2 regions of the Alkalibacterium psychrotolerans genome follow, and region 1 is predicted to be linked to the other one. Evidence: riboswitches for the same ligand, from Rfam matches in the RefSeq annotation. Region 1 holds a riboswitch; the other holds the start of a gene.
What was found. A riboswitch is a leader RNA that binds a small molecule or an ion and turns the genes downstream of it on or off. The one in region 1 is predicted to bind lysine.
Positions count from the first base shown of each region.

Region 1 (11,855 bases):
AGCTCACAGCTGCTTCAACTTTAGGCAGCATACTGCCTGGTAAAAACTGCTTCTCGTGGATATATTGTTTCATGTCTTCAACCGACACTTCTTCAAGCTTTTTCTCATCGGGCTTCTGATAATTAATCAGGACGTTTTCTACGCCTGTCAGAATGACGAGTAGGTCCGCTTTCAGACTGGCTGCGAGGGTTTGAGAAGCGAAATCTTTGTCAATCACCGCTTCAACACCTTTGAATTGGCTATGCTCGTCTTTTATTAAAGCGACACCGCCGCCTCCCACTGTGATAGGAATGACACCCTGGTTAACGAGCATATCAACTACATTGACTTCTTTAACCTTTACGGGCCTTGGGGACGGAACGACTTTACGCCAGCCTCTACCTGCATCTTCTATAAATGTAGCGTCAGTGTTTTGCATCTCCGCTTCCGCCTCTTCTTTGCTTAAAAATGGCCCAATAGGTTTTGTCGGGTGTCTGAAAGCTGGGTCACTTTCTGAGACTTCCACTAGTGTAACGAGGGAAACAACTTCTTTCGTTAAGCCGCGTTTGTGGATTGCTTTGGATAGTGCCAGTTGGAGCCAGTAGCCGATACTGCCTTGTGTCATAGCCACACAGGTATCCAACCGCATAGCTGGATTTTTCGGTGTATCTGCCGCTGACTGCTGAAGCAGCAGATTCCCTACTTGAGGACCGTTCCCATGTGTCACGATGATGTCGTCTCCATTTTCCACAAATTGAACAATGTATTCTGCTGTGCGTTCCAATGCCTGTTTCTGAGCTTCTGCTGAAGCGTCCGTGGTTAAAATAGCATTTCCTCCGAGCGCAATGACAATTTTACGATTAGACAATCCCATCACTCGCTTTCTGAATAATGTCAATCAAACTATTATTCTGATACCTCATGGCTGGCTTGCCTTAGACTTTTGGTATAAATAAATTGCCTAAAGTAGCGGCCATAATGGCTTTAATCGAATGCATGCGGTTCTCAGCCTGATCAAAGTGTCTGGCGTGGCTGCTTCGGAATGCTTCATCTGTTATTTCCATTTCGGACACACCAAATTTACTCTCCACCATTTTGCCGTACTCTGTTTCTGTATCGTGGAAAGCAGGCAGACAGTGCAGCAGAATCGTATCGTCTTTTCCAGTGGCGCGAATCATATCCATATTGACCTGATAAGGCGTCAATAAGTTGATTCGCTCTTCAAATTTATCTTCTTCGCCCATGGACACCCACACATCTGCGTATAACGCATCCGCATCCTTCACACCTTCACTCACATCATCAGTAATCAGTATGCTACTGCCCGATGTTTTGCCGTACTCTTTCGCCATTTCGACCAGGTCGTCATCCGGGAAAAGGGATTTCGGGGTGACGATGTGGACGTTGACTCCCAGTATCGCTCCTGTGACGAGCAAACTGTTTGCTACATTATTGCGACCGTCTCCGGTATAAACTAGCGTCAGTCCTTCCAGTTTTCCAAAATTTTCTTTCAGTGTCATGTAATCAGCTATCATTTGAGTTGGATGCCACTGATCGGTCAGTCCGTTCCATACCGGTACACCTGAATGTTCTGCGAGCAGCTCGACGTTTTTCTGCAAGAACCCTCTGAATTCAATCCCATCGAACATGCGCCCCAATACTTTTGCTGTATCTTCTACAGATTCTTTATTGCCAATCTGAATATCGTTTTTGCCCAGATACTCAGGAAAAGCTCCTAAGTCATTCGCTGCTACTGTAAAAGCCGCACGGGTACGCGTAGATGCTTTCTCGAATATGAGGGCAATATTCTTGCCTTCCAGATAACGGTGAGGGATGCCTTTTGCTTTCAGCTCCTTTAAATGAATAGAGAAGTCGATAAAATACATCAGTTCCTCTTTAGTAAAGTCTTTTTCCGCCAGCAGGCTTCGTCCTTGAAAAACATTGTGCATGGTTTGTCCTCCTTAAGGTAAATGATTAGTGTCCATCCATCCTACTTTTTAAATAACCTAATGCTGTTCTACATCTTTACGGACTAACGGCATACTCATACACCGTGGACCGCCTCTTCCTCTTGAGAGTTCACTTGAAGGGACTTCGATAACTTTTATGCCATTGTCCCGCATCAGCTGATTCGAAACATAGTTACGGTCATAGGTAATGACGACTCCCGGAGCAATAGCCAGGGTATTCGATCCGTCACTCCATTGTTCTCTAGGTGCCGCAATAACGTCTCCGCCGCCACATTGAATAAGGTTCAGCGAATCAACATTGAGAGCCTTCTTCAGTACTTTCTGCAAATCAGTTTCGTGGGTGATGCTGAAACTGTCTGAGTCCTGCTTCCGTTCCAGAACATAGGTGTCGATTGACCCGTCCAGTCTTAAAATACCCGGGTGAATTGTGAATGCGTTTCTGTCTATCATGGTAAATACGGTATCCAGGTGCATCATTTCGCGCACATCAGGAATTTTAATAGCCAGGATAGTATCAAAAGAGCTGTTCTTTTTGAAGAGAGAATGCGCCAGTTCCTCGATGGCTTTTGGTTGAGTACGCTGAGAAATACCAATGGCCAGTACTTTATCTGTTAAAACCAGCTCATCGCCGCCTTCCATGAAGGTATCTGACTTGCGGTCACGCCACATCTCAATCCCCTCACCTTTGAAGCGTGGATGATAGCGGAATATAGTTTCCGTAAAGAGAGTCTCGCGACGTCTGGCTTTAAACGTCATGGTATTGATGGTCACACCATTTCCCATAGCAGCTGCCGGGTCGCGTGTAAAATAGAGGTTCGGCATCGGATCCATGTAAAAGGGGTAGTCTTCTGTATCAACGATATCAGCCAGATGTCTGGATTCCACCTCGATTGCGGTTTTTCTAACTCCGGCCATAATCGTTTCAACCATATCCAGAGTTTCTTTAGACAGCAGGTAAGCTTTCAGGGCAGCCGCAACGGTTTCTGATTGCATCTCTGATTCCTTCAGCATTCTATCTACAAATTCCTCTTTGATATCTGCGGCATCAATTGCTTCTGCGGTAAGTTTTTCCAAGTAAACAACTTCCACACCATTTTCTCTCAATACATCTGCAAACTGATCGTGTTCTTTCTGAATTACCGGCAGATGTGGGATTTCATCAAAAAGCAGGCGCTCCATACTGGCAGGCGTTAAATTCTCTACTTCCTTCCCTGGCCTTTTCAGCAATACTGTTTTAAGTTCACCTATTTCCGAGAATACATGAACAGGTTTTTCAGCAGCTCTTCTCGGCTCATTAGCAGCCTCACTCCGTTTTGATTTCATCATATTTCCTCCTTTGTATTTTTCACCTCCATGATAACACTTTCACAAACCTATTGGAAATTTATGCACTCGATAAGGGGTAAATGAGTTAAATACAGCATAACATTATAAAACGTGTATAAATATTTGTTGATACTTTACCCTGCCTGCACCGAGCAGACTAGATGGTTGTTTATTGCTGCTTTTATTCTTATGTATACCAAAAACATTCATTTACTGTATTTAATTTAGAGGCTGATTCCATTCATGTAAAAAAGGTGTTAATAGAAGCCTGGTTATCTGATTTAAAAAAAATGAGAACTTGCCTTTACTTATGATTAAATTGTTGTTAAGATTATATAGAAAATTACATAACTATTTTATGGATGAGGCGCAAAAATCATCAGTACCTATTAGTTGAAGACCTGTAAGTCTGATAGGGAAAGGGAAATTTGCCGAAACACGTTAGACTTTACAGAGACTGGCGCGTTGGGCTGTATGTGAACAATATACAGACTGCCGTATGGCTTTTTGCTTAACGGAGTGCTTCCACTTGTGACTATACTTTTTGGAACAAGTCGGCATTCCCGGCTTGTTTTTTGTTTATCTAAAAACAAGAGCAGCCCGTCTTTAAAACTCAGATAGTTAAAAAGGAGTCGCTATGAAAAGAAGTGTATTGAAATTTGGAGGATCAAGCGTTGCTGATTTTCTGAAAATTAAGAATATTGCTGAACATCTTAAAACTAGGATTGAACAGGACGAACAGTTAGTAGTTGTTGTATCTGCCATGGGGAAAACTACCGATAACCTCCTTCAATCCGTCAATGAGTTGACAAAGCGTCCTAATGATAAGGACTTGGCTATGCTATTAACGACTGGCGAGCAGCAGACAATCTCATTTTTGTCCATGGCCCTTAATGATTTGGATGTCAGAGCCAAACCGCTGACAGGTTATCAGGCCGGTATCGAGACCATCGGCAAACACATGAAGAGTAAAATATCTTCCATTAAAACCGAGGTCTTTAATAATTTGTTCGAAGAGCATGATATCGTTATTGTGGCCGGCTTCCAGGGATTCAATAAAGAAGGCGAACTGACCACTCTTGGTCGCGGCGGTTCGGATACGACAGCCGTGGCTATCGCATCAGCTCTGGATTGTCCCTGTGAAATCTACACCGATGTCACAGGTGTCTTCTCCACCGATCCGCGCATCTTCCCTGAAGCCAAACGATGGAACACGGTATCTTTTGAAGAAATGATGGAGATGGCTGCCCTGGGTGCCGGTGTACTCGAGACAAGAAGTGTGGAGCTGGCAAACAATAACAGCATCCCTATCTATTTAGCTAAAACATTATCAACAGAGAGAGGAACATGGATTGTGCCAAATGATCAGATACTCGAACGCAAAGCTGTGACTGGGGTCGCTTTAGATAAGGAAATGGCTCACGTCACCATTACATTTCCACATGAAAGTCAGGGGTTTTTAAAGCAGTTATTTGTTAAACTGGAAGAAGCAGAGATTAATATTGATATGATTTCTCACATTCAGAATCAGGACGGTCTGCAGCTGTCTTTCACCTTCAAGGAGTCTGACGAAAGAGATTTAAACGGGCTTTTTGCTTCCCTGAAAGCAGACTACCCGGATTTGTATGTCAAAATTGAAAGCACCTACTGCAAAGTTTCTGTCATAGGTGCCGGAATGAGAGACATGACCGGTATTGCGTCAAAAATTTTCAAAACACTGCTTGATGCGTCCATCCCCTTTTACCAGGTCACCACATCTGAAATCAGTGTCTCCTATGTCATCGATGCAGAAAACGGTGAAGATGCTACACGTCTGCTCTGTCAGACCTTTGATTTATAAATGCAGGAAACTACTCATACAGAAAGGAATTTTTACATGACCTCCATTGCACTAGTCGGGTCCACAGGTTTAGTCGGACAAACGATGCTACAGCTTCTTGATGAAGAAGCGATTCCGTTTGACTCCCTTACCCTCTTCTCTTCAGCTCGTTCAGCTGGAAAGGAAATTACGCTTAAAGGTAACAGCTATATAGTAGAAGAACTGACCGAGGATAAAGTCAGAAACAGTCAGTTTGATTACGTACTCATGTCCGCTGGCGGCGGCATCAGTCAGCAGTTCGCGCCTTTATTTGAAGAAACAGGAGCGGTTGTCATTGATAATTCAAGCGCCTGGCGCATGGATCCGGCAATCGACTTGATTGTACCCGAAGTGAACAAGCCGTCGCTTAAACGTCGCATCATAGCGAATCCGAACTGTTCAACTATTCAGTCGGTTGTCCCCTTGAAGCCGCTTGCTGAAAAGTATGGATTGACCCGCGTCGCTTATACAACCTATCAGTCTGTCTCCGGTTCCGGCTGGAAAGGAATCGAAGATCTGGACAGAGGTGAAAAAGGCGAAGCGCCTCAAAATTACAATAAGCCAATTTACCATAATGTCATCCCGCAAATTGATGTCTTTATGGAAGACGGCTACACTAAAGAAGAACAGAAAATGATTCATGAGACTCAGAAAATCCTGAATCAGCCTGATCTGGCTGTCACTGCCACATGTGTAAGAGTCCCCGTGCCTCATGCTCATGCTGTTGCGGTCAATTTCACGTTAAAGGAGAGCCCATCAGTAGAAGAACTGAGAGAGCTGCTAGGAAGCTTCCCAAATATCATTGTCCAGGATGACCCTGAACATGAAGTATATCCAACGCCAATCGAAGCCGCTCATAAAAAAGGCGTGTACGTCGGACGCATTCGTCGCGACCCGAGCCTGCCAAACAGTTACCACCTCTGGTCAGTGAGTGACAACATCTTAAAAGGCGCGGCCTGGAACGCTGTCCAAATTCTTAACCAACTACTTGAAGGAAAGGATGTCAACTAATATGACCCGATTATTTACCGGAGCTGCCGCTGCAGTAACGACACCATTCAAAAACGAAGAGGTAGACTATAACGCTTTTCGTAAGCATTTAACTTTTTTGAAAAACAATCAGATTCAGTCATTTGTCGTCAATGGAACAACCGGCGAATCTTCCACTTTAACGTCTGAAGAGAAAGCAAAACTGCTGAAAATCGCTGTTGAAGTCGCTGATGGAGATATCTCAGTGATTGCCGGAACTGGATCGAATAATACTGCTCAGACCATCGCTGCATCAAAAGAAGCAGAAGCGTTGGGAGTTGATGGTCTACTTGTGATTACCCCTTACTACAATAAGACAAGCCAAAAAGGTCTGCTGGCCCACTTTAATGCAATTGCCGATGCTGTATCCCTTCCAGTTATGCTATATGACGTGCCTTCTCGAACCGGTATGTCAATTGAACCGGCCACATTGAAGGAACTGGCTCAGCATCCAAATATTGTTGCGCTGAAAGACGCTACCGGTGACTTGGCACATTTCAGTCGCCTGCAGGCTGTCGTCGATGACAGTTTCTCCTTCTACAGCGGGAACGACGACCTCGCCCTGCCATACTTTGCCCAAGGCGGACACGGAATCATTTCAGTCCTGGCTAATGCTCTGCCTGAAGCATACCAGCAGATGTACACTCATGCCCTGTCTGAACCGTCAGTTGCTCTTGGCATTCACCGTAAGCTGTTTCCTCTAGTTGACGCACTAGGCATGGATGTTAATCCGATTCCTATCAAGGCACTCGTAAGCCATTTAGGCTACGGTAACTACAGTTTGAGACTGCCTCTCGTCTCTCTTGAAAAAGAAGAGGTTTCCCAACTGACCGACTTGCTTGATTCCATTAGAAAGGAAGGATAATATGAGGATATTGCTCGTAGGCTATGGCGCAATGAACAAACGTGTCGCTGCCCTGGCAGAAGAAAAAGGCCATTCTATCGAAGGCGTTGTGACTCCTGATAAAGACGGCTGTCCTTATCCGGTCTATTCTTCCTTCAGTTCAAACCTTCCCGAAGCGGATTGTGTCATTGACTTTTCCCACCCTGAATTGACCAAGTCTCTCTTACGTTCAGATTATAACCATCCAATGGTTATCGCGACAACGGGTGAAAAAGACACGCTGCTTGAACTCATGGAAGATAAAGCGACACAGACTTCCGTCTTCTTCAGTGCCAATATGAGTTACGGCGTGCACATCGTCACAGAACTTCTGGAACATATTGCACCACTGATGGACAATTATGATATTGAGATGATTGAAAAGCACCACAATCAGAAAATTGATGCGCCGAGCGGGACATTAATCAAACTGCTGGACGCTATTAAGGCTAACGGACGTTCGGATGCCGAGGAAGTGTACGACCGCAGCAAGACTGACCAGAAACGTGAGAAAAAAGAAATTGGTGTGTCCACTATCCGCGGCGGCACCATCGTTGGAGAACATGAAGTGCTGTTCGCCGGCCTCGATGAAGTCATATCCATCAAGCACACAGCTCAGTCAAAAGACATTTTTGCCAATGGAGCGCTGAATGCTGCTGAAAAACTGATAACAAAAAATAACGGATTTTATACGTATTCTAACTTAGGAGTGTAATGATGAAAAACTTTAAAGCAGAAGAAATTATTCAATATATTAGCGAATCGAACAAAACGACCCCTCTAAAAATCTATGTGAACACCAACCTGAAAAAGGACGACTTCCCCAGCACATTTAAAGTATTTGGAGCTGAAGGCAGCTACACTATCTTTGCCGATTTAAATGACTGGCAGCCCTTTTACGATGCCAACAGCAATGACCTGACTGATCTGGTTATCGAGCAGGACAGACGCAACTCAGCGATTCCCTTGCTGGATGCTACGCGTGTCAACGCCCGTATTGAACCGGGATCCTTTATCCGTGAACATGCCGTCATCGAAAAAAATGCCGTCATTATGATGGGTGCCGTTATTAATATCGGTGCTGTCGTAGGCGAAGGAACAATGATTGACATGGGCGCCATCCTCGGTGGCCGTGCCATAACCGGAAAAAATGTCCACGTTGGTGCCGGTGCGGTATTGTCCGGTGTCATTGAACCGGCCAGCGCTAAACCAGTAGTGATTGAAGACAATGTTCTGATTGGAGCAAATGCCGTTGTACTTGAAGGTGTGACCGTCAAAAAAGGCTCTGTTGTGGCTGCCGGTGCCATTGTCACAGAAGATGTACCGGAAAATACAGTTGTTGCCGGCGTTCCTGCCCGCAAAATTAAACAGACAAGCGAAGTCGAGTCCGAAAAAGTGGCAATCATTTCCGCATTAAGACAATTAAACGATTAAAATTAATGACTAACTAAACTTCTGGAGGTACACATGACTGATTTACTTGAACGCTTGACGACGCATAGACAAACCCTGCATCAAATACCTGAGCTGTCTTTCGAAGAATTCAAAACAGCTGATTATATTCGCAGCGAGCTCGATAAACTGGGAATAGACTACTTTACTCCTTTGGATACCGCTACGATTGTAGTCTTTGAAGGGTCTGATCCTGGTTCAGAAACTATTGGATTCAGAGCGGATATTGATGCTTTGCCAATTGAGGAAGAAACCGGTCTTCCCTTTTCTTCTAAACACGAAGGCAGGATGCACGCTTGCGGTCACGATGGTCACACGTCTATTCTGCTGACTTTTGCGTCTCTGGTAAAGGATTTATTTGATCAGAACCAGCTCAAGAAGAATGTCATGCTGATTTTTCAGCCTTCAGAAGAATCCAACGCCGGTGCTGATGCTGTCATCAAAAGTTTCCCTTTTGAAGAATATAATGTTACACATATTTATGGTCTACATTTGGGACCGGATGTGCCTGAAGGACAATTGGCAACACGACCAGGTTTTCTCATGGCGAGCGCAACGGAATACCGCATTAAAGTGAAAGGTCTCTCTGCACACGTCGCCCAGAAAGACCAGGGGCATAGTGCCTTAGGCGCAGTGAATCACATCGCCACTCAACTGGCACAAGTCCAGCAGTATTTTCTTGATGGTCTGCATCATAACATCCTGCACATTGGAAAACTGTCAGCCGGTGAAGCAATAAATACTGTGGCATCGAACGGTTATATTGAAGGAACTATTCGTACCTATGTACCGGAAGATCTGGAAAAGATAAAGGATAAGCTGACGGACATCATTTATTCAGCAGACACCCTGTACGGAACGACATCGGAACTGATTGTCGCAAAGGGGTACCCCGCTGTTTATAATGATGTAAGTCTTTTGGATAGTGTAGAGAAAAGTGCAGATAAAGCTGATTTGTCCGTAGACATCCTCAAAGAACCCTATTTATTCGGTGAAGATTTTTCCTTTTATTCATCTTTAGCGAAGACAAACTTTTCTTTCCTTGGGGTCAGAAATGAGGAAAAAGGGCATATCCACGGACTCCATACCGCCTTGTTCAATTTTGACGAGCGCAATCTGGTCAGAGGCGTTAAGTATTACCAGTCTATTCTTGAAACGTTAGGAGCTTGTTCATGACAGCTACATTCATCAGAAATCACCGTCGACTGACTGAACAGGCTTTATCTATACAGGAAAAAGTCGATACCATTGCCATTGTAAAAAACGATGCCTATAATTTTGGCCTTTACGAGACCTATACTGCTTTCCATAAAGCGGGCATTCGTTCTTTTGCAACGACCAACTTAAAAGAAGCAAAGCAATTGAGGTCCTATGATTCAGACATTATGGTTCTTCTGTTGGATCCAAACACGGCATTTGAAGAATTGAAAGAGCACCAGATTACGCTTTCCTTGCCCTCTTACTCTTTTTATGAACAGTACAAGGAGGAACTCAAAGGGCTGCAGGTTCAGCTCGTCTTCAGAAATGATTTAAACCGTCTCGGCTTTACCGATTCGTCTCGCATGGCTGCTGTTCTGGATGACCCTTCTATTGAAGTCAATGGTCTATGGACACATTTCGCTTATGCTGACGACTTTGAGACCAACCGCCATGAAAAAGAAATCACTAACTGGCTGAAAGTATTAGATGATCTGGAACCTTATCTCTCCGGCTTGACTTACATTCATGCTCAAAACAGTGCTTCTTATATGACTAACGGCCTAATGGACAAGCATACCCATATCAGGGGCGGCGTTGTTTTATATGGAACCCGACCTTACGTAGGTAATCTCGATTCGGATTTAGCCAGACAAACGGTTGAAGTCACTGCCAACGTAATTGAACTGACCGACATCAAAGCCGGTCAGTCTGCCGGTTATTCAGCCGCCTTTACAGCTGAAAAGGATACACGACTGGCTGTATGCGATATCGGGTACGGCAATGGTCTTATTCTGGCCCGTAAACAGTTCCCTGTCATAATAAATGACCAGCACTATCCTATTCGTGTCATGATGATGAGTCATCTACTCGTGGAAGTCGATCAGTCTGTCTCAATCGGAGATACGGTCAGTTTATATAACGACCAGCTCCGCTTCGATGAGTTTACAGAAAAAGGTATTGGGTCATTTTCTCAGCAAATGGCCGCTTTTAACCGAGAAACCTTTACGCAAGTAGATATCACTTAAAAAGTTCTCAGCTTAACTGCTTTAAACAGATAATTGTTAACCTTTTAATCAGAATAATAAACAGCTAAAAAATGCATTCCTACCCTTCCTCAAACTGGAAGGAATCTGGGAATGCATTTTTTGTATGCAAATAAGCTTAAAACTGAGTATTTTGACGAAAGAATGGCAAAATTCTAAAAACAGTCTAATAAAAACGTTAGATTGTGAAAAATGGTGTAAAATAAAAAAGATGTGTGATACAATGAGTGTGCCAAATGAAACGCTTACAAAAACAAAGCAATTATTTCAAACTCTTATATTGTGAAAAATAAAACTTAAGGAGTGAGTCTGGTGATTACAACAGTGAGTTTTCTTCTCTTTTCACTTGTTGCCCTCTATTTATCCCAATCCTTCGTTACCGGAAACTTAGAAAATTTGAATAGCTTCATTCTAATAGCTGTGATTTTGTCCGGAGTCTTTCTCGTTCTCCAGCTGAAAAAAGAATGGGGCTGCCTAAAATGTAAAATCAAAAAGAATGTTTATTCTTTAGATAAACATAATGGATTAACTATTCTGGCACTCGTAATCGGAGCATTTATAACCTTCTACCTTAACCATTCAATTGGTCTTGGAGGTGTGCTGGCTTCAGCAGCTGTAGGGTTGATCGGGGCTTGGACCTTTAAATCTTATGCTGCAGCAATTTATTGTGGTTCCTTCATCGGAATGGCTTGCAGTCAAATTTTTAATAATCCTCTTTATTTACTGGTCGCCAGTCTGATTTCAGGGTTAGTGTTCGTCTTGTCCGTTCATATGTTTGTCGGTTTCGGTGGCAAACTCGGCTTTACGGCCTTTATCGGAACATTTCTGGCTTCGCATATCTTTCAGACACCTTTACGGACAATCGACCCCTTGCCGGGCAATCGTTATCTGATGGTTTTCCTTTTTGCAATTTTAGCAGGCATGGCCACTTATATGTTACAGCGAACTGTCGATATGGATGCTGTATCAGCCTCGGCCCTCGTTGGGCTTGTATTTGCGGTCGTTTATCCTGACCCTACAAACGTCGTGGTGGTCGCAGCTTTCTGTGCCACCTTTACTGGAATGGTCTCATACAATCGTGTGAAAACATATGGCGAAATGTTTTTCCTTAGTGT
Region 1 is NZ_BAAGPH010000045.1:6,452-18,306, forward strand. Features, by position in the region: gene arcC (carbamate kinase) at 1-847, opposite strand, end outside; gene argF (ornithine carbamoyltransferase) at 915-1,928, opposite strand; gene arcA (arginine deiminase) at 1,986-3,272, opposite strand; lysine riboswitch at 3,630-3,808, shown strand; gene ACYVLS_RS07945 (aspartate kinase) at 3,913-5,115, shown strand; gene ACYVLS_RS07950 (aspartate-semialdehyde dehydrogenase) at 5,152-6,144, shown strand; gene dapA (4-hydroxy-tetrahydrodipicolinate synthase) at 6,146-7,027, shown strand; gene dapB (4-hydroxy-tetrahydrodipicolinate reductase) at 7,029-7,760, shown strand; gene dapD (2,3,4,5-tetrahydropyridine-2,6-dicarboxylate N-acetyltransferase) at 7,763-8,479, shown strand; gene ACYVLS_RS07970 (M20 metallopeptidase family protein) at 8,513-9,673, shown strand; gene ACYVLS_RS07975 (alanine racemase) at 9,670-10,722, shown strand; gene ACYVLS_RS07980 (hypothetical protein) at 11,053-11,855, shown strand, end outside.

Region 2 (11,855 bases), on a different contig from region 1:
GGTATCGAAACAGGCTTTTATCCTTTAGGATCCTGTACGATGAAATACAACCCTAAAGTAAATGAAGACATTGCCCGCTACCCTGGTTTTGCCAATATTCATCCGCTTCAGCCAGTGAAAACGGCTCAGGGCGCTTTTGAACTAATGCACAGACTGGAAGAAAACCTGAAAGAAGTAACCGGTATGGATGCTATTTCGCTTCAACCAGCAGCTGGTGCACAAGGCGAATGGGCTGGACTGTTAGTCTTCAAAGCCTATCACCAGGCTAATGGGGACGGTGAGACACGTAAAAAGATTCTCGTTCCCGATTCAGCACACGGCACCAATCCAGCCAGTGCAGTTGTCGCCGGCTATGACGTTGTGGAAATCAAGTCCAACAAAGAAGGACGAGTCGGCGTCGATGCGTTGAAAGAAGCGGTTGGACCGGATACAGCTGGTCTAATGCTGACGAACCCGAATACCTTAGGCTTGTTTGAAGTGGATATTGTCGAAATTGCTGAAATAGTTCACGAAGCGGGCGGACTGCTGTATTATGACGGAGCCAATGCGAATGCTATATTAGGCAAGTCCACACCTGGCGAAATGGGCTTTGATGTGGTTCACCTGAACTTGCACAAAACATTCAGCACCCCTCATGGAGGTGGCGGACCGGGATCTGGTCCTATTGGAGTGAAAGAGTACTTGAAAGACTTCATGCCATCACCGCGTATTGAAAAAGAGGGAGATACGTATTCGGTCACGACTAATCACAAGCAGTCAATCGGCCGCGTGAAAGGCTACTTTGGTAACTTTGGCGTCAACGTTAGAGCGTATTCCTACATTCGTTCTATGGGAGCGGAAGGCCTGCAGCAGGTTTCTGAAGATGCGGTTCTGCACGCCAACTATCTGAAAGCACGTCTGTCGCCATACTACGACACGCCGTATGCCTCTCACTGTAAACACGAATTTGTCTTGAGCGGTAACCGACAGAAGAAACTGGGTGTTCGAACGCTCGATATTGCCAAACGTTTACTTGATTATGGTTTCTATGCACCAACCGTCTACTTCCCGCTGATTGTTGAGGAATGTCTGATGATTGAACCGACAGAAACGGAAGCAAAAGAAGAACTGGATGCCTTTGCTGATGCGATGATTGAGATTGCCAAAGATGCAGAGTCCAATCCGGAAACCATCACCGGTGCACCATTCCATAAAGCCGTTAAACGCTTGGACGAAGTGACCGCTGCACGTAAACCGGTTGTGACTTACCAGAAAAATTAAGGTACACAGTCTGATCTCAGCAGAAAAGGCGTAGTCATTGCCTGAACTGTTGGAGTAAGCTAAACTGAATACTATTAAATGAAACAGGCTCTTTGGCTTCCCAGTTGAAAGAGTCTGTTTTAATAGGGAGAGAATGTATATGGATTTGCATTTAAAAGGGAAAACGGCACTGGTTTTGGCTTCAAGCTCAGGTTTAGGGAAAGCTATTGCAAAAGAACTGGCTCTGGAAGGCGCAAACGTCATGCTGACCAGCCGTAGCAAGGATAAACTTCTGGCGGCTAAAAGGGAAATTGAACTCGTTGCAAAAGGGAAAGTGGATTACATGGTTTCAGATTTGACGGACGGAGAGAGTATTAAAAGTCTGGTTGATGTGACCCGTGATACTTTTGGACCGATTTCAATTCTGGTGAATAATACGGGAGGGCCGCCAGCCGGCTCATTTGACGATTTGACCGATCAGCAGTGGCAGAAAGCATTTGACCTGACGCTGCTCAGTTATATCCGCACCATCCGCGCCGTGCTGCCCGATTTGAAAGAAAACGGTGGGCATATTCTGAACAATACGTCATCATCAGTGAAGCAGCCAATAGACGGCCTGTTGCTCTCAAATGTATTCCGGATGGGAGTCCAGGGCTTATCGAAGAGTCTGTCACAGGAACTGGCAAAAGACGGGATTATGGTCAACACCATTGGAGCCGGACGTATTGAAACCGACCGATTGACCGAACTGGATTCCAGTCGTGCCGAGCGTGAAGGTAAGACGAAAGAAGAAGTCCAAGCAGCCATAAAAGAGCAGATTCCGGCCGGCCGTTACGGCGAGCCGAAAGAATTTGCCAAGATGGCAGCCTTTTTAGTATCAGGTGTGAATACTTATGTCACCGGTCAGACTATTCTCGTTGACGGCGGGTTGACAAAAGCTTATTAGTTGGGCAGTACCTTTTCTTAGAAATGGTTCATTTTTTGAAAATAGGGTTGCATAAAAAGACAGAAGATTGTAAACTATATAAAGTTGAAAACTGAAAAAAAGATAGAGGCGCAAAGAAAAAGAGTATGGACTAAGAGGGTGACTCCCGATGACTAGTGCAAAAAGGGTTCTTTGCCGAAGAGAAGGTGAGCGTCACTTGCTTTCTCTGGGCATTCGTTTAATAAGCGGGTGACTGTCACGACATTCGTGGAGCACTATCCTTTAAATGCTGTCCTTATTAAGCATCTGGGGAACTGTTCCTGGGTGCTTTTTTTCTGTTTTAAAAAATGAAATAGGAGATTTTACTTATGAAAAAACGCATTGTACTACCCCTTGCAGCTCTGCTGTTATTAATACCAACACCTGTTTTCGCCGAAGAGGTAGAAGCCGGCATGGCCTCGACTTTAGGAGCCGTGACTCTGATTCCGCCACTTGTGGCTATCGTATTGGCTTTTATCACTAAAAACGTGGTACTGAGCCTGTTCTTCGGAATTTTTTCCGGGACAGTGATTGCCCAGTATGCGGGTGGAGCCAATATTTTGTCTGGTCTCATCTTTGGTTTTACTGATATTGTGGACTATATTCTGGAATCTCTGGCGGATCCGTGGAATGCCGGAATTATTCTTCAAGTCCTCGTCATTGGTGGTCTAATTGCTTTGATCACGAGTTCTGGTGGTGCGCGAGCGATAGCGGAAAGTCTTGCCAGGAAAGCCAAAGGTCCAATCAGTACACAGCTGGTTACGTGGGCACTGGGACTGCTGATTTTCTTTGATGACTATGCTAATGCCTTAATTGTCGGACCAATTATGCGTCCGGTATCTGATAAAATGAAGATTTCCCGTGAACGTCTGGCTTTTATCGTTGATGCAACTGCCGCGCCAATCGCCGGTATCGCACTGATTTCAACGTGGATTGGCTATGAAGTCGGTCTGATTAACGATGCCTATCAGTCTATCGGAATGGATGTGAATGCCTATGGGGTCTTCCTTCAAACCATTCCTTACCGTTTCTACAATATTCTGATGCTGTTTTTCGTTGTCCTGACGTCTGCAACCTTGCGCGAGTTCGGTTCAATGAGAAAAGCTCAGGAACGTGCGCGAGATACTCATGAACTGATTGCCAAAGGGTCAACTGCTGTGAGCGAAGATGAAGAGTTGGAAGTCATCGCTAAAGGCAAACCTTCCATCTGGAGTGCACTCGTTCCAATCGGCTCTCTGATAGTCTTCAGTTTTATCGGTTTTTACACTGATGGACGCCAGACCTTACTTGAGTCAGGCGATGCCGCGATTATTGATACGATTCAGAACTCTCCGTTCTCCTTTGTCACATTAAGAGAAACCTTCGGCGCTTCTGATGCCTCTGTTGTTCTGTTTCAGGCAGCTTTAATCGCCAGTATCATAGCCTTAGTCATGGGTGTGTCAAAAGGACACTTTACATTTGGTAAAGGCATCGACATATGGGTCAACGGAATGAAGACATTGATGATTACCGGAGTAATTCTTCTGCTAGCTTGGTCACTTTCAGGCATTATGGGAGAGTTGGGAACAGCTGATTACCTGGTGTCCCTACTAAGTGATACAATGCCGCCATCCCTGTTGCCGACCGTTATTTTCCTGCTGGGGGCTGTTATATCCTTTGCGACAGGAACATCCTACGGAACAATGGGTATTCTGATGCCGCTGGCTATTCCGTTAGCAACAGCTATGCAGCCTGAAAATGCAGAGTTTATCGTTATGTCTGCTGGTGCTGTTCTGACCGGTGCCATTTTCGGGGATCATTCTTCACCGATTTCAGATACAACCATTCTGTCTTCCATGGGTGCGGGCTCAAACCTGCTGGACCACGTTAAGACGCAGCTGCCATACGCTTTGACGATTGCCGGTATATCCATCGCATTCGGTTACCTGCCTACTGCATTCGGCTTGAACGTCTATATTGTATTGGCGATTGCCTTCCTGGCCGTCATTGCTGTAGTCTTCATCTTCGGTAAAAAAGTCGACACAACTGCACAACTGGAAAAAAGTAAATAACAGATGAAAAGCAGGCTGTCCTAAATTAGGGTAGCCTGCTTTTTTTTGATATACCGTGAATAGCAAGTTTTTTTAACCAAAACAAAGAAGGAGATGAAACAGAAGTGCTGTTTCATCAAGAACCATTTTAATAGGGCGATGCTGTGAATCATAATTGATGGGGTTAAATATAAAATCAACACCATTTAATTAGATGGCAAGGGAAAGGAACCTATAATTGCAAGTAAGTATTAACTGAGATGCTCTTTCAAATTGAGTTGGCTGAATAACCTGGGATAATAGTAACCGGGGTAGAGACTCCCAGCCTAGTTGGCCGAATAACCCAGTATTACAGTAACTGGACCAGAGTCTCCGAGCTGAGTTGGGTGAATAACCCAGTATTAATGTAACTGGGAAAGTCACACCCAATGAGTTGATACTATCTCTCTTAAAATCTAATAAAAGACATTTTATAACAGTTTAGTTGATACTCAATGGACATTGAGTATCCTCCTTCGACAAGGCGTATTCATTGCAAGAATTACTCAGTTTTCTTACCATTAAATCAAACAATGTGTTAGTGAAGGAGAGAGCAAAATGGAAATAAAAGTCATTAGAGAGGACATCACCAAACTGGACGTGGATGCGATAGTGAATGCGGCCAACAAGTCTCTTTTAGGAGGCGGAGGCGTTGATGGGGCGATTCACCGAGCTGCCGGTCCCGAGCTGAAAGAAGCATGCAGAGAGCTGAACGGAGCAGAAACCGGCGAAGCTAAAGTCACACCTGGATTCGAATTGCCTGCTGATTATGTCATCCATACTGTGGGGCCTGTTTACAGTGACGGCAATAGCGGTGAACCAGAAAAGCTGAAGGATTGTTATAGAAACAGCTTGAAGAGAGCGAACGAAAAAGAGCTTAAGACAGTAGCTTTTCCTGCCATCAGCACAGGAATCTACGGTTATCCGATAGAAGAAGCCTCCGCTATAGCTGTGCATACTTTACGCGAAGAAGCTGCTAGTAATCAGTCAGTCGAAACAGTTTACCTTGTCGCGTTTGATAATAAAACAGAAGAGGCTTTAAAGAAGAGTCTGGAAAATAAGGAAGGGGATAAATAAAATGAAAAAGTATATCCGTTTTGGTCTGATGATTCTAACATCGACCGTTATTATGTATTTTCTAATGTATCTGAATATCTATGAAATCAGTCATTTCGAGTTCAGTCAGACGCGAATTTTTATGGCTATTATGATGGGAGCTGTCATGGCGGTTGTCATGCTTCTGTTTATGTGGAATATGTATACCAATAAAAAAGTTAATGCGGCCATTCTTGGGTCCGCGGCAATAGTGTTTGCCCTTATGCTGTTTCTCGTCAGAAGCCAGTCAACAGTAGATGACACGTCCTGGATGAGAGCAATGATTCCACACCATTCCATCGCTATTCTAACAAGTGAACGGGCAAACCTTGAAAATCCACGAGTTCAGGAGCTTGCTGACGAAATTATAGAAGCACAGGAAAGAGAAATACAAGAAATGAATGAGCTGATTGAAGAACTTCAAAATGAATCAGAAGAAGATTAAACAGTTACAAAAAACTCCCTCGCTTTTCCATAAGGAAAGGCAAGGGAGTTTAGTTATTGGATTATCAGCGATCAGATAGGGGTTTTGACTCTTCTGGAATAGCTTCCGTGGAGTCTTTAGTTTGTCCAATAGCATAAGTCAGTGCATAACAGGCTGCAGCAATAATAACCGCAATGAGGAGCCTAACCAGACCACCGCTGCCGTCGAGATCAGCAAGTGCATTTGTATTGGATACCACTGCTACCGGTGAAGCCATAACCAGTCCTAAAATAGAGGCATAAGTGAAGCCCGGTTGAGTTTTAAAGAAGTAATCAATCACTTTACTGATTAATATTATACCGACAACCATTCCTAAGGCATATACCAGCAGGAGAATAGTAAAAGGAATCAGATTTTCCATATTAAAGGTACCCAATGCTTCGGTAAAGCCGTTGATTGTGTAAATGACGGCATAATAATAACCGATAATCAGCATGAGTAGGGACCCGCTGACCCCAGGAATAACCATTGCAGCAGCCGATATCAGGCCAACAAAGAATAAGGCAAGCATCGGACCAACTTCAAGAGATATGCTTTGAACGCCTCCGCCTGCCACTTCAGCCACTCCCATCCATGCAACCAAGATGAAGAAGAGGATAAACAAGATAATATGAACAGGGCCAATCGCTTTTCCTTCCACTTCAAGACTCTTTCTGAAAGAGGTGCGTAAGATAGGCAGACCGCCTAAAATCAAGCCGACAAAGGCAAAGGCAGTGTAAAGTGTATATGATGCAAGCAGCCATTCAATCACCATTGAAAAACCGGCTACGCCAATTAAAGCACCGATAATCAAAGGTACCAATATTTTCAAACTGGCTTTCTTTTCTTTTCGGACATGAGTAAATGCATGAATCACGTCATCGTAAATCCCGAAAGAAACAGCCATCGTTCCGCCGGATACTCCGGGAATAATATTTGAAATACCGATAAACAAACCTTTTATTGCCATCCATATGTAATGCATAATGTGCTCCTTTTTATTAATTCATGAGTAGTGTGTACGAGCTTCATTTTACCACATTTAAAAAATATTAATAGCACTAAAATACCCTCATTCCCACTATTGATATCGGAGAATAGGGGCAGAAGATATTAATTTAACTTGTTGATATATTTTTTGACTTGTGTCACAAATCCTTGATCGCAGGCAATTTGAAGTTCATCCCCTGACAACAGTACAGTATCGCTGTGAGGCATAAATTCATTACTGTGGCGTTTTATCCGAATACATTTTGCATTATAGGGCAATAATAATTGACTCATATGCATGCCATCCAAGTAGCTGTTAGGTTCGACAAAAACATCCATGTGAATTAACTTTCCTTCAAAAACGGTTGGAAAGCGACTCGTTTTATTGTAAAGAGTTATTTCATCTATTGGTTCAAGTCCAAGTATATCAGCTATAATATAAGCGGTCAGACAGACTACAGCAATCGGCATCATTTGTGTAATAGAACCTGTTATTTCTGTAAGTAGTACTATTGCTGTTAACGGCGCTTTTGATATAGCTGTAAAAAAGCCACCCATTGAAAAAATAACGAAATTTCTAATAAATTCATCTTCAAGTCCTGTTCCTCTAAGCACTAGATTGCCGAAAATCCCACCTAAGACTGCACCAATAGTCAGCATGGGAATCAGCATCCCAGCAGGTATGCCTGAACCATATGCAATATGAAAGGCGATAAAGCGAAAGGCGAGTATGGCAAGAAGAGTGAGTGTTGCCGTCCTCACAGATGCGATATCAGTAATGACTCCCGTTCCGCCACCCAGCATGTCTTCCCAGAATAGTCCAGTCGGAATGACAATCAAAAACGGAATAAAGCCTAGTAAATAAACGGGAATAGGTAACTTGGCGTACAGTCTGGGTACAATAAATACTGTTTTCTGAAAAACCCATCCAGCTACAGCTAAGAACACACCTAAAACGGCCAGATAAAAATACTTATCAAGCGGGAACTCAGCCATTCTCCCTAAAGCCAGTGCAGGCTGGGAGCCAAATATGTAGAAAGCAATAAAGTTAGCTGTAACCGATGCAGAGAAAACAGATAAGATTAAAATTCCGGAAAAACGGTGATGCACTTCTTCTAAAATAATAACTAAACCAGTTAAAGGAGCATTAAAGGCAGCAGATAGACCTGCTGCTGCACCACTTGAAATGAGTATGTTCTCCTGTGATTTATTACCTTTTAACAGACTGTTGATGCCCTGACCAACTACTCCTCCAACTTGAATGGATGGTCCCTCTCTACCTACTGGGACACCCATACCCAAGACAAGGGTACTGCCTATGAACTTTCTCCATAAAATAGACCACCAGTTTAACTTCAGGGTACCCTGCAATTGCCCCTTTAACTCGGCTACTCCATTTCCCTGAATATCCGGATCATCTCTGCCCATTAATATAACTAAAAAGGCTATAAAAAGAATCACGGTTGTCCACCCAAGAATCCATAAAGGTTGTTCTCTAAGAAATGCATAGACTATTGGCATAAAGTTTAGGGTAATATAAATGGCCATTCGAAAGGCGCTGACCACTGTACCAGCAACAGCACCTACAAGAATACCTTTCATGACGTAACTGATTTTTGACCAGTCTATATATTTTGTATGTTTCATAAATAACTCCTTAATAATTCAGGCATAAAGTCTTAATTCTGTTTATCAATAGCTTTTTTAACTTCAGCAACAAAACCGGCATCGGTGGTGATAATCAGTTCATCGCCAGCCCAGAAAACAGTATCCTGATGCGGAATGAATTCGTTGTCGTGGCGCTTAATTTTCGCTAGACGTGCCCCGAATGGCAGATGAAGATGCCGGGCCATCATGCCGTCCAAATCACTATCCGTTTCAACGTGCACTTCGATTTCAGCCACTTCACCTTCGAAGACCTTAGGAATTTTGTCGACTTTACGGCGGAGTAAGGTTTCGTAGATAGGTTCGGTACCTACAAAGTCAGAAACGACATATGAACTCAGGCAGACAACTGCTAAGGGCATCAGTTGAGTTACTGTACCGGTCATTTCAGTTATCAGCATAACTGAAGTCATCGGAGCTTTGGTCACGGCTGTCAAAAAGCCGCCCATAGCATAAATAATAAAACTTCTGATAAAAAGATCATCAATTCCTGTCAGCCATAGTGCTCCATTACCATATAGACCACCTAAAATAGCTCCGAGACTCAAGACAGGAATGAAAATTCCCCCAGGCAGGCCAGAACCATACGAAATTTGAGAATAAATAAAACGGAAAACGAAGATTCCAAGCAAGAGAAGACTGGATACGCGACCGCTACTAATTAAAGTAATAACACCTGTACCGCCACCAAGCATTTGTGGTAGATAGAGTCCGATTGGAATCAGTAGAATAAACGGAACAAAACCATGTAAATAGGGCGGAATAGGTAGTTTACGGTACAATGTCGGCATATAAAGTAATACCTCCTGATAGAGCCAGCCACCTAAAGCCAGAAAAGCTCCCATAAAGACAAGATGAACATAATGTTCTAGTGGAAATTTCATCAAGGAGCCCAGGTCTAGAGCAGGCTGCACGCCAAATATCTGATAGGCAACGAAATTGGCTGTCACTGAAGCGGAAAAAGCTGTCAGCAGAAGCACACTTGAGAATTTATGATGAACTTCTTCCAAAATAAACATAATACCGGAAACAGGTGCGTTAAAGGCAGCAGACAGACCGGCACTTGCTCCAGCTGAAATCAGAATGTTCTGCTGTGAACGATTGCCTTTCAAAAAGTGGTTAACACCTTGACCAACGGCACCACCGAGCTGAATGGAGGGACCCTCTCGACCAAGTGCCAGACCGGATCCGATTGCCAGCGATCCACCAATGAATTTGCGCCAGAGGATGGAAGACCAGTTCAGCTTGAGAGACCCGTGCAGCTGCCCTTCAATATCTTGAATACCCGACCCTCGAATGTCCGGCTCGTCGCGAACCATAATAGCTATAATAAAAGCAATAAGTAAAATAACAAATACCCAAGGAATAATCCAGATAGGGTTGTCATTTAAAAAACTGTATACATCTCTCATGAAGGTAATAATAATTTCGATAGATACTCGAAATAAACTGACGACTATTCCAGCAGCAATACCGACGAGCATACCTTTAGCCACATAAGAAATCTTAGACCAGTCAAACAAATGTAAAGATTTCATAAATACTCTCCTAGTTGACTTTTTGTTTTTCTACATAAGTACAAAGATAACGAATACCCCGTTTAAAAGCAATACTTTTTAAGGAATAATCGTGAATCATTCCACAAGTTTTCACAATAGTACGGTACAGTAGAAAAAAGGTGCAATTAGACCGATATTGCACTCCTGATTAAAGAATGCTACGATTTAATGAGTAAAAACTGGAGGCGGATACGGATGATACTAATAGGGGTAGAAGTGACTCTCCTGATTTTTGACTCTTATTCTTTAAAAGAAAAGCGCAGCACCGTGAAGAGCATTCTTCACCGGACACAGAATCGACATCATCTGAGTACGGCAGAGGTAGAAGACTGGGACTTGCATAACAAAACTGTTTTAGGCTTTGGCGTTGTCGGCAGTAATAGGAAAGTATGCCGCCAGCAGATTGAAGCGGCTTTAAAAGACATAGAAGAGCAGTATGAAGTGGAAATTCTGGATGTCGAATGGGTGGAAGCATAAGGGCTGCCGTTTAACATTTCCAGTTCATAGAAAGGACAAATAGATGGATAACACAATTAAATTAACTAAAATGACAGGCTTGAACTACAGTCTGGAAAATTTATTAATGGGCTATACAAAAACGCAGCAGCTCGAGATTGCCGACAGTTTAAACAGTAAACTGTCAAAAAGCTGGAAGAAAAGCAAACTGGCACAAGAACTGTCTGTCAGAATTGAAGAACAGGCCGAAACCGTTTATCAGGAAGCTTTGGAAAGTGTCATTGGACGCTTACCTAATCAGGAACAGAATGCCTATTTTGTGGAATCACTTGACGGAATCAGCAGTTTGAATCCACTGATTGAAAAAGGTTTCCTGTATGTGCAGCAGGTGAGCGACTCTTATATGCTGATAATTCCTGAAGAAATTTTAAGAGCAGCAACCGGATTCGAAGGAGTCTGGACTGATGAAACAACAGATAGTCAACCGCAATCCCATGCCGCAGAAGTACTTCATAAATGGAAAGAGACATTGAATGCTATCTATGGCACCGTTTCACCCAGCCATCTTCATGCGGTCTGGAACCGTCATTATTCAGAGGAATTAACTATCGAAGAAATTAGTGACCTGCTATCCAACTAAATTAGAACCGAGGCGATGAACATGATAAAAATATTAATTGATTCAGGGATTGACCAGAATGCCTTTATGAAAAAAAGATACGGTTATGACTTCCTTCCATTAAGTGTCATTATTGACGAAAAGGATTACCTCGACCAGGTAGAAATGTCACTGGATGAGGTCCACCGTTATATGGAGGCGGGAAATCTCCCTAAGACGTCTCAGGTTTCTCCAAAGACTATACTTGATGCGCTGGATGCCTGCCGCGAACGTGGAGAAGATGTGTTATACATCAGCATATACAGTCAGTTTTCCGGTACTTATCAGGTGGCCCAGACGATTTTTGAATCGTATAAAGAAAAGCATCCGGACATGAACCTGGAAGTAATTGATTCAAAAGGCGGATCCGGAGGCGGTGCTCTCCTGGCTTTACAGGCAATGGAAATGGCCCGTCAGAACTTGGACTTTGAAACAGTAGTAGAGCAGACACGCGAGAATACCGAGCATATTCAGTATCATTTCACCTTAAACAACTTGAAGTGGCTGGTTAAAGGCGGTCGTCTACCGAAAGCTGCTGGAGCTGCCGGAGATGCACTAAATATCAAACCCTATCTTTCAGTGAATGAAACCGGAATTTATTTGAAGAAACTGGTTCGCGGTCAGGACCGAATTTATAAGCGTATGATAAAAGAAACCAAAAAAGGGGTCGGTTCCTTTACCGATCAGCTGATTACGA
Region 2 is NZ_BAAGPH010000137.1:12,166-24,020, reverse strand. Features, by position in the region: gene gcvPB (aminomethyl-transferring glycine dehydrogenase subunit GcvPB) at 1-1,260, shown strand, start outside; gene ACYVLS_RS11180 (SDR family oxidoreductase) at 1,400-2,185, shown strand; lysine riboswitch at 2,281-2,450, shown strand; gene ACYVLS_RS11175 (Na+/H+ antiporter NhaC family protein) at 2,533-4,254, shown strand; gene ACYVLS_RS11170 (O-acetyl-ADP-ribose deacetylase) at 4,831-5,349, shown strand; gene ACYVLS_RS11165 (DUF305 domain-containing protein) at 5,351-5,812, shown strand; gene ACYVLS_RS11160 (DUF368 domain-containing protein) at 5,877-6,815, opposite strand; gene ACYVLS_RS11155 (ClC family H(+)/Cl(-) exchange transporter) at 6,944-8,467, opposite strand; gene ACYVLS_RS11150 (ClC family H(+)/Cl(-) exchange transporter) at 8,500-10,023, opposite strand; gene ACYVLS_RS11145 (DUF503 domain-containing protein) at 10,240-10,521, shown strand; gene ACYVLS_RS11140 (hypothetical protein) at 10,565-11,140, shown strand; gene ACYVLS_RS11135 (DegV family protein) at 11,162-11,855, shown strand, end outside.
Region 2: it holds a riboswitch for lysine, as region 1 does, so the genes downstream of both, ACYVLS_RS11175 (Na+/H+ antiporter NhaC family protein) here and ACYVLS_RS07945 (aspartate kinase) in region 1, are expected to answer to the same signal.